One region of the Bacillus sp. Bwzl_19 genome, then DNA from elsewhere that is predicted to be linked to it. Evidence: riboswitches for the same ligand, from Rfam matches in the RefSeq annotation. Region 1 holds a riboswitch; the other holds the start of a gene.
What was found. A riboswitch is a leader RNA that binds a small molecule or an ion and turns the genes downstream of it on or off. The one in region 1 is predicted to bind glycine.

Region 2: linked by a shared signal. The riboswitch ahead of ACW5MY_RS19005 (amino acid permease) and the one ahead of gcvT (glycine cleavage system aminomethyltransferase GcvT) in region 1 are both predicted to bind glycine.

The regions. Positions count from the first base shown of each region.
Region 1 is NZ_CM142729.1:2,163,491-2,168,549, reverse strand. It holds gene ACW5MY_RS11490 (YqhG family protein) at 1-148, opposite strand, end outside; gene ACW5MY_RS11485 (DEAD/DEAH box helicase) at 169-1,839, opposite strand; glycine riboswitch at 1,984-2,084, shown strand; gene gcvT (glycine cleavage system aminomethyltransferase GcvT) at 2,263-3,363, shown strand; gene gcvPA (aminomethyl-transferring glycine dehydrogenase subunit GcvPA) at 3,378-4,724, shown strand; gene gcvPB (aminomethyl-transferring glycine dehydrogenase subunit GcvPB) at 4,717-5,059, shown strand, end outside.
Region 2 is NZ_CM142729.1:3,595,897-3,600,955, forward strand. It holds gene ACW5MY_RS19000 (L-dopachrome tautomerase-related protein) at 1-574, opposite strand, end outside; gene ACW5MY_RS19005 (amino acid permease) at 701-2,053, opposite strand; glycine riboswitch at 2,198-2,278, opposite strand; gene ACW5MY_RS19010 (helix-turn-helix transcriptional regulator) at 2,484-3,446, opposite strand; gene ACW5MY_RS19015 (GyrI-like domain-containing protein) at 3,558-4,043, shown strand; gene ACW5MY_RS19020 (hypothetical protein) at 4,066-4,530, shown strand; gene ACW5MY_RS19025 (Tn3 family transposase) at 5,039-5,059, opposite strand, start outside.

The sequences.
Region 1 (5,059 bases):
AATGCCAATAAAACGGCCGGTTCATAATTTGTTTGTCCATCTCGACCGTCAATTGAACCGTCATAAAACCCGGCCCGTGATCAGTAATCGGGCAGTGGTTCGCTTCAAAAAAGCGCAGTAAAAATTCGTGAACCTCCTGCTGTCTCATGTCGCGCTTCCTCCTTTAGATTAAGAGCCTTTTTTTCTGGCCGGCTTTTCCGTACCGTACGATAGAAAAGAGGTAAGATTGTCCATTTTGATTCGCATTTCTTCCTCTGTCAGCGAGTGGCATAAAATATCATGTAAGTGGTCTTCAAAATTGTTCACTTTGATTTTTGTTAATATGTCATCTAATTCTCCGACGACATTTTCGAATAAATGAATTTTGTCATACAGAAGTTTTAAGATATGCTCTTCTACCGTATGTTTTGTCGCCATGTTGTAAATGTGGACATCTCTTTCCTGACCGAGTCTGTGTATCCTTCCGATTCTTTGTTCAAGCCGCATCGGGTTCCACGGGAGATCATAGTTGATAATATGATTACAGAATTGCAGGTTGATCCCTTCGCCGCCGGCTTCCGTAGCGATCAGCACTTGCACTTTCCCCCGGAAGAGATCCTTCATCCAGTCTTTTTTCCCACGCTTAAATCCGCCTCTGAACGGAACAGAGCTTATGCCGTTCTGCTGAAGAAACCATTGCAGGTAAATCTGTGTCGCCCGGTACTCAGTAAAAATAATGACCTTGTCATTAATCTTTTGGATCAAGTCAACCACTTGGATCGCTTTTGAGTTTTGCGTGACTTGATTGATGCGGTCCATTAAATTCGCAATCGTCTGTTCATCGAATGCGGGCGCTTTTTGCTCCTTTTGATCAAGCATTTTTTTAAGCGTCATATACACGGCTTCCCGGCTTGAACAGCACTCTCTTTGCAGCGTCATAATGGAAAATGCGCTTGTCGGCTTTTCCGTGCCGTTTTTCAGTGCGGCAATGTCATCGTAAAGCGCCTGTTCCGTCGGTGAAAAGGTGATCGGCACTGTTTCGACGTGGCGCTTCGTCCATGTAAGCCCCGTGTCGCTCCGTGTGTTTCGGATCATCACCTTATTGACGAGCTCTTTCAAATGCTCATGAGCGTCAATTCCGTCCTTTTGATTGAAGGTTTCTTGAAATCCGCTTTCATTTCCCAAGTGGCCGGGCTTTAACAGTGACACTAAATTAAAAATTTCTTCGATCCGGTTTTGGATCGGGGTTGCCGTCAGAAGCAGGCAGTACTTCTTCACAAGACTTCTCGCAAATTCATAATTTTTCGTTTTGCTGTTTTTGAGCTTGTGCGCCTCGTCAATAATGACGAGATCATACGGAATAGAAAGCACAATTTCCTTGTGAGGCGAGCGTTTGGCCGTATCAATCGAAGAAACGACGATATCGCACTGTTCCCACACATAGCTTTTCTTCTGTTCAACAGCCGGTATTAAAAACTTCTCCTGAAGCTCTTTCACCCATTGGGAAACGAGTGATGCCGGCACAAGAATCAGGATTTTTTTTGCCAGCCCGCGAATCATGTATTCTTTTAAAATCAGGCCCGCTTCCACCGTTTTTCCGAGCCCCACTTCATCAGCCAAAATCGCCTTGCCGTTCATTTTTTCAACGACTTTCTGGGCAACTTCAAGCTGATGGGGAAGCGGAGTGAAATCGGGCAGGTATAAAGGAGCCCTCAACCCTTCAAATTCAGGAATGGCAAGAGTCTGCTGGACTTCAGCCGACAGTTTGTACAACTCCCAATTTGACCAGGGACCGTCCGTTTTCAGCCGCTCAGAAAACTCTCCCGGCCAGTTTGCATCAAATATGATCTCTGCTGTCATATGTAACAAAACCGCCTTTCTTTTAAAAAACTGATTTATCATAATTTTTGTTGCCGGACGTAAGTGAGGGTGGTAGGATATAAGTAATGATTTCACCCAAGATATTGCTTTAGTATGTCCATAACAATTGGTAAATATGAGCGAATGACAGCAAGGGGAGAGACTCGGAAGAAAGATGTGCATCCGGGCGCCGAAGGAGCAAACTGCGGAGTGAATCTCTCAGGCAAAAGAACTCTTGCTCGACGCAACTCTGGAGAGTGTCTGCGAGCAGAAAAGGCAGACCACCAAAGGGGACGTCTTTATGATGTTTTCATAAAGTAAACTTTCAGGTGCCGGGACAGAGAAACCTTCATTTTCATGAGGTGTTTCTCTGTCCTTTTTTATATGTCTTTACAATGCGCCAATGACTGAAGGGGGAAGATGATGCTGAAACGAACACCGCTTTATGACGTATATAAAGAATACGGCGGAAAAACGATTGATTTTGGAGGATGGGAGCTGCCTGTTCAATTTTCTTCTATTAAAGAGGAGCATGAAGCCGTCCGCACAAAAGCGGGCCTGTTTGATGTGTCCCATATGGGAGAAGTCGAAGTATCCGGGCAAGACGCCCTGTCTTTTCTGCAAAAAATGATGACAAATGACGTTGCCGACTTAAAGCCGAAAAGCGCGCTTTATACCGCCATGTGTTATCCCGACGGAGGCACGGTCGATGACTTGCTGATCTATCAGAAAAGCGAAACCTGCTATCTGCTCGTAATCAATGCGTCTAATATTGAAAAAGACCTCGCTTGGCTGAAGGAACATGCAAAAGGGGATGTCACATTAACGAATCAGTCTGACGAGATTTCACTGCTTGCCGTTCAGGGACCGAATGCTCAGACGGTTCTTTCGAAGCTGACTGAATGTGATTTGGCTTCCTTAAAGCCGTTTACGTTTATTGATGAGGCGGACGTTGCCGGACGCCAAGTCCTGCTTTCAAGAACGGGATATACCGGTGAAGACGGGTTTGAGCTTTATTGCCGCAACGGAGACGCGGTTCATCTTTTTAAAGAGATTCTTGCAGCGGGAGAGAATGAAGGGCTCGTTCCGTGCGGTCTCGGCGCCCGTGATACGCTGAGATTTGAAGCGAAGCTCGCTTTATACGGTCAGGAATTGACGAAAGACATTACGCCGATCGAAGCCGGAATCGGATTTGCCGTAAAGCACAAGAAAGATTCCGATTTTTTTGGGAAGTCTGTATTGAGTGAACAGAAAGAAAAAGGAGCTCCGCGTAAGCTGGTCGGGCTTGAGATGATTGAAAAAGGGATTCCGAGACACGGATACGCCGTAAAAAAAGACGGTGTTGCAATCGGTGAAGTCACGACAGGCACACAATCTCCGACTTTAAAGAAAAATATCGGCCTTGCCTTAATCAAAACGGAATTCAGTGAAATCGGAACGGAAGTAGAAGTGGAAATCCGCAAAAAAACGGTAAAAGCGAAGATTGTCCGCACACCGTTTTATAAACGTCCAAAACAGAGCTGAAAAAGGAGAGTCATATGAAGCATCGATATTTGCCCGCGACAGAACAGGATAAAAAAGAAATGCTGAAAGCCATCGGCGCAGAAACAATTGATGAACTGTTTGCCGATATCCCGGAAGATGTGAGGTTTCAAAAAGACTACCAAATTAAAAAAGCAAAATCAGAAACAGAGCTGACGAGAGAGCTGACAAAGCTTGCAGCGAAAAATAAGGACGCTGTTACATATGCATCTTTTCTGGGCGCAGGTGTGTACGATCACTATCAGCCGGTTATCGTCGACCATGTGATTTCCCGGTCAGAGTTTTACACGGCATATACGCCTTACCAGCCTGAAATTTCACAAGGAGAGCTGCAGGCGATTTTTGAATTTCAAACGATGATCTGTGAGTTAACGGGGATGGATATCGCAAACTCCTCCATGTACGATGGGGGGACGGCGTTGGCGGAAGCGGCGATGCTTGCGTCGGGCCATACGAAAAAGAAAAAAATCGTCATTTCCGCGGCCGTTCATCCGGAATCACGGGATGTCCTGAAAACATACGCAAAAGGCCAATATATCGAGGTAGTAGAGGTGCCCGCGAAAAACGGCGTCACAGACCTTGAAGCATTAGAGGATGCCGTTTGCGATGAAACGGCCGCCGTGATCGTCCAGTATCCGAACTTCTTCGGACAAATTGAGCCGTTAAAGGACATTGAGCCGCTCGCACATAAAGGAAACAGCCAGCTGATTGTTTCTTCAAACCCGCTCGCTCTCGGTATTTTGACACCGCCCGGGGCATACGGAGCTGACATCGTCGTCGGGGACGCGCAGCCATTCGGCATACCTGCGGCGTTCGGCGGCCCGCACTGCGGCTATTTTGCAGTAACGAAAAAACTGATGAGGAAGGTGCCGGGCCGTCTTGTCGGCCAAACGGAGGATGAAAACGGCCGAAGAGGCTTTGTTCTCACCCTTCAGGCGCGCGAACAGCATATCAGAAGAGACAAAGCCACCTCCAACATTTGCTCAAACCAGGCGCTGAACGCTTTAGCGGCTTCAGTTGCGATGACGGCGCTCGGAAAAAACGGCGTCAAAGACATAGCCCGCCAAAATATACTGAAAGCTGATTACGCGAGACGCCAAGCGGAAAAAGCCGGCTTGCACATAGCGTTTGACGGCCCGATGTTTAATGAGTTTGCAGTCAGGCTGAATGAGCCAGTCAAGGAAGCAAACCGGAGGCTCTTACAACAAGGCATAATCGGCGGATATGATTTAGGCCTAGCGTATCCGGAACTGAAGCAGCATATGCTCATTGCCGTCACAGAGCTGAGAACAAAAGAAGAGATCGATTCGCTTATTGCGGGATTGGGGGATCAACATGAATAATCAAGATCAGACGCTTATTTTTGAAATGTCCCGCGAAGGGCGTGTCGGTTACAGCCTTCCGGAGCTTGATGTACCGGAAACGGAGCTTGAAAGCCTTCTTCCGGGTGATTATATCCGCAATGAAGACGCAAAGCTTCCGGAAGTATCAGAGCTTGATATTATGCGGCATTATACCGCACTTTCTAAGAGAAACCACGGGGTTGATTCAGGTTTTTATCCGCTCGGCTCCTGTACGATGAAATACAATCCGAAATTAAATGAAAAAATTGCCCGGTTCCCAGGCTTTTCAGCCATTCACCCGCTTCAGGACGAGGACACGGTTCAGGGAGCGCTTG
Region 2 (5,059 bases), 1.4 Mb from region 1:
TGTCAACGACAACATCATTTAAGAAAGACGTACGGTAATTGGCAATCTCATTCGGAATCTGAATTGAATCGATCAGCTGATTGCGGTCTAAATCAATGATCACAAGCTTCTGTGAGCCTTCCGGTGACCTTTCATAAGCAATTTTCCCTTGGTCAAGAATCCACATCCGATTGTATTCATCAATCTCGTACCCCAAGACGGACTGAAGAACAGCCGGGTTTCCAGCCCGATTCCACTCCCAGCTTGGAAAGGCCTCTAATAACGGCTTCCCGTCTTTTATCACAATCTTGTTCAAGGTAGCCGGAACACCGTGAGCCCAGCGGGGAACCGACACATAATAATGCCCCTGCCGATCCATTTTAATGCCGGCCGGCATACACTTTTTCCAATATTCCTTTTTGTAAAATTCTTTTTTCATCTCATCATTCGGAAAATCCCAATCTAAATGGTTCCAATGAAATATCATTTCATAGTGTCCTCTTCTGCCCGGCAGCGTCCCGTATTCTCTTAATAGATAGGAATCAGCATAAGCGGGGTATGACGATTGTCCATTCATGTACGAATTGTTTTCCATGACTCCATTCCTCTCGTTCTATATCTACATTAAATATATGCCTATAAAAGGAAACGGTTAATTAAAAATAAAGACGGCATACTGCATGCAGTACACCGTCTTTTTCAAGAGATTTAATTTGACTCATCATGTTCTTGTTGCCCTGTTTTTTCTCATCCAATATAAAATAAATAATCCAATAAACCACAGCGGCGTCAGCAATAAGGCCGGGCGCGTCGCATCCGCAAACAGCATAATAACCAGAATGACCGCAAACAGTGCCAGAACAACGTAATTGATAAACGGCGCAAACGGCGCTTTGAATGTTGATGCCGCGTGTAAGTCCGGCCGGGTTTTCCTGTATCTGATATGGCAGACAAGAATCACACCCCACACCCAAATGAAACAAATCGCGCTGATGGTTGTCACGATGCCAAAGGCTTCTTCCGGAATCAATTTGCTTAAAAGTGCCCCTGCTGACAGGACAATGACCGACACCCATAACGCGCGGCTCGGCACATGATTTTTATTCAGCTTCTCGAAACTTGCCGGCGCCTGTTTCGTTTTGCTTAAGTTATACAAAATCCGGCTTGTTGAAAACATTCCGCTGTTACAAGCAGAAGCGGCTGACGTTAATACGACGAAATTAATGATTCCCGCGGCCAGCGGAATGCCGACTAAGCTGAAGGTCTTCACAAAAGGACTTTCCGCCGCATTCAGCTGCGTCCAAGGGTTAATACATAAGAGGATGATCAATGCCCCGACGTAGAAAAATAAAATACGCAAAGGAATTTTATTGATCGCGGACGGAATGTTTTTTTTCGGATTTGATGTTTCCGCTGCCGACACACCGACTAATTCCACACCGACATAGGCAAAGATCACCATCTGGAACGAAAGCAAAAAGCCTGAAAATCCGTTTGGAAACAAGCCGCCGTGCACCCACAGATTCGCTGCTGAAACCGTTCCAGTATGCGTTTTGAACCCAATCACCAGCAAAATCACCCCGATGACGATTAACGCGAGGATCGTGATCACCTTAATTAAAGCGAACCAAAACTCCAATTCTCCAAAAATCTTGACCGTTAACAGATTAAGCCCCAATAAAATGAGCAAACAGATCAGTGCAGGAATCCACTGCGGAATATCAAACCAATATTTCACATACACACCGACGGCGATCACATCCGCCATAGCCGTCATAATCCAGCAAAACCAATAGGTCCAGCCGGTGACAAACGCTGCCCGCGGCCCTAAATACGCCTCGGCGATATCCGTTAATGATTGGTACCCCGCTTTAGATAAAAGCAGTTCTCCCAGCGACCGCATAACGAAAAAAAGCGCAATACCTACAATAAAATACGCAAAGATGATAGAAGGACCCGCCAGCTGAATCGCCTTACCGGACCCTAAAAACAACCCGGTGCCGATCGTGCCGCCAATGGCGATAAGCTGCACATGCCGATTCGATAAGTCCCTCTTTAGCTCTCGCTGTTCCACATCTGACTCCTCCTTACTTTTTTATGAACGACGAGAAAATAAAGCCAATAAAAAAAGAGATTGGATGCCCTCCAATCTCATGGTCATAAGAATATCAAATTATATTTGCGCCGCTGACAATCAACAGCATGACAAATACATATTCGGTACTCTTCTGTCCTTTTGCCTGAGATTGTGAACCCTTCGGCGCCGCGGAAAATCCGCGGTCTCTCCAGAAGCCGCTCCTGCTGTAGTGCGACCCACAGCAATCATAGCCTGCTACGTATTGAGTTTCTGATAGAAAATACCTATCAGCTAACTTTTTATTTTAATAGAAGTCGAGTGGTTTGTCAATGGTCTTACTTACAGTGAACTCTAGTATTCTTAAACTCACCTATCCTAGCGGCTATATTTTCCTTTTCGAAAAATAACGGGGTTTAACTGGCACTGCTTATGGACAGAATAAGCTTAATCTCTCTTGTAAACCTTCTAAGACTTCTTTCGGTACTTCCCTGACCTTGATATCCTTACCTAGGAAAAGCAGCCAATTTGTTATTTCGGTCAATTCTTCGGGATTACTGACATTGATATAAGTCTCTAGAATGGCTGTGGTTTGATAAGGATTCGTATAGGAAATTGACATTTTTAAAGGATGATATTTTTTGAATTGGGCAATCGCCTTTGGACCAAGTTCAAGAACAAGGTTGATTACTTCTTCCTGCTCGCTTAGTTTCTCTAAAATCTTTTTCTTGCTTATTCTTTTTTTCGCAGAGTATGGTTTGACATTGGTAAGATTGTCCGCAGGGAAAATCCTCCTCTTCTCATCCTTTACATCAAAGCCTTCAATCAGCCAAAGGCCTTTTTCATGATAAGGGTGCAAGAGGCAGATTGGATAAGACTTTATTACCTTCTCTTCTTTGATGGTAATCCATAAATAGCTATCCGAAAGAAGTAGCTGGATGAGTTTTTCTAACATGGGATGGGGGAGATCTGAGAGCTCAAGCAGGTCGGGATTATGGGGGTTTGTCCCTTCAAAAAGCAAGATTTGATTTAAAAGAACCAGGGTCTCTTGCTGGCTTTCGGAGATAAGGCCCAGCAATTTTTCAGCTAAAGATTGACGGCTCTTTAGATAAGGGAGCTGTTGATTTCTTGTGGCCATAAACGCAATAAAAAGAGCTTTAATCTCATTATCGGTAAAGCGAACAGCGGGCAGGACAGAGTGGTTCATGACAAAATAACCGCCGCTCCTTCCAACTTCAGCAACAAGCGGCATCCCCATGGCTTCAATTTCTCTGATATCTCTAATAGCTGTCGAACGAGAGATATCAAATTCCCGCATGATTTCAGAAATTGTAAAGTGGGCGCGGTTGTTGATATACCGCATGATAATATTAATCCGTTCAACTTTTTTCATCGGGACCTCCTAAACAGTATCATTTTTTGACATGATTTAAGGTTATTATAAACGCATCAATTGAAAAGACAAAAATCATTTGATTATTTTAAAAAGAGGAAGGTTTTGAATATGGAAAATTATACTCTGGAAGAAAAAGACGGATTTACCGTTTTTGGTATTGTTACTGAGCTTAAGAGCGATTACACAGACTATGCCGGCATAAACAAGGAAAAGGCTGACTTTTGGGAAGCCGTCAAACAAGATGGAAGGCTTGACACCTTGAAAGCCATTGCCGCAAATGACTATATTTTTGCCGTGAACGAAGCGGTAAACAACAGGTTGATGCATTATGCTGGCGTGATGACAGAGGAAGAGGCGTCAGTGACCGGAGAAACCAGAGTCATCCAATTTCCTAAGGGGGAATATCTGGTTGTGAAAGGGGAAGGGAAGACGGCCGATGAATTGAGCAATAAGCTTACCGGCATTGCCTTTGGTCAGGTCTTGCCGGAAGCAAAGAATTTTGCCTATGTCGGCGGGCCGAATGCAACGGTTGAGATGGGGCAGCGAAACGGTTTAGTATTTGGTGAAATGTGGATTCCTGTTGTCAGGAAATAAAGAGATAAAAGGAGAGATGGAATTGTCATATATTGTTGATTTTAAAAATGTGTCTGCTGTTGGTTTAGAGTCTTCACCCGTGGCAGAAGCGCTTGCTGGTTTACGTGCTAATGAAGCCCGTTACTTAATGAACAAATACAAGCATGAATTTACGGTGGTACCAGCCGGCGAGTCCTGCGAGACCCTTGAGTATGTAAACCGAATTTTGAAAGAAGAACGTGATATTGAGTTTGCGGCCAAACCTTTAGAAACGTCGCGTTTCCAAGTGGAAAATATCAAAATGGCCTACGTCTTTTATGAGGATGGTCTTGAGGTCAACGTCATGTATACGGTTGATGACCCTAAGAAGCGTGCTGTTGGTTTTAAGCTTTCTGAGGGGATGGAAGTGCCAAAGGAGTTAGAAGGGAAGTTTAAGTTTGCCAGGCAAAAGTCTAAATTAGCCGGAACAATTCGGGGCTCGTTTTTTGTCATTAAAGGAGAATATTAAAGTACGCAAAAACAACTATTCATGCATCGAATGTTCATCTGGCATTCAAATTACAAAACAGCACCTCTCCATTAAATGAGAAGGTGCTGTTTTTTTCGCTTAAACTTGGGCTGAAATTATCAGCTTCGGCACGGCGAATTCCGCGGTCTCTCCAGAATCTGCTTCAAAGCAATCATAGCCTGCGACAATGCCGCCATTTCAAGGCCCTTGAAAACTATCTGTTTCATTCATCTCATTTCTGGAAAATGAGACAACCCTGTGATAGAAGGAAATATCCGATTCATGTTAAAGAAACCTTCTCCGCGGTCTGCCTTAAGCTTTCTCTCCGCTCATCTCGGCGCCTCTTGCCCTCGTTTTGATTGTCTCAAAAAGGCGTTATGCGGTACTATCATATAAGGTCTAATGATTTAATCATAATGTCATACTTTTAAATTGGGGTACAGTCAGGAAAATGCGGATTTACAACGCTAAGCCCATTTCCCCGACTATTCCCCCAGTTTTAACAACGTTAAGAAAGTTTCAAGGGTCT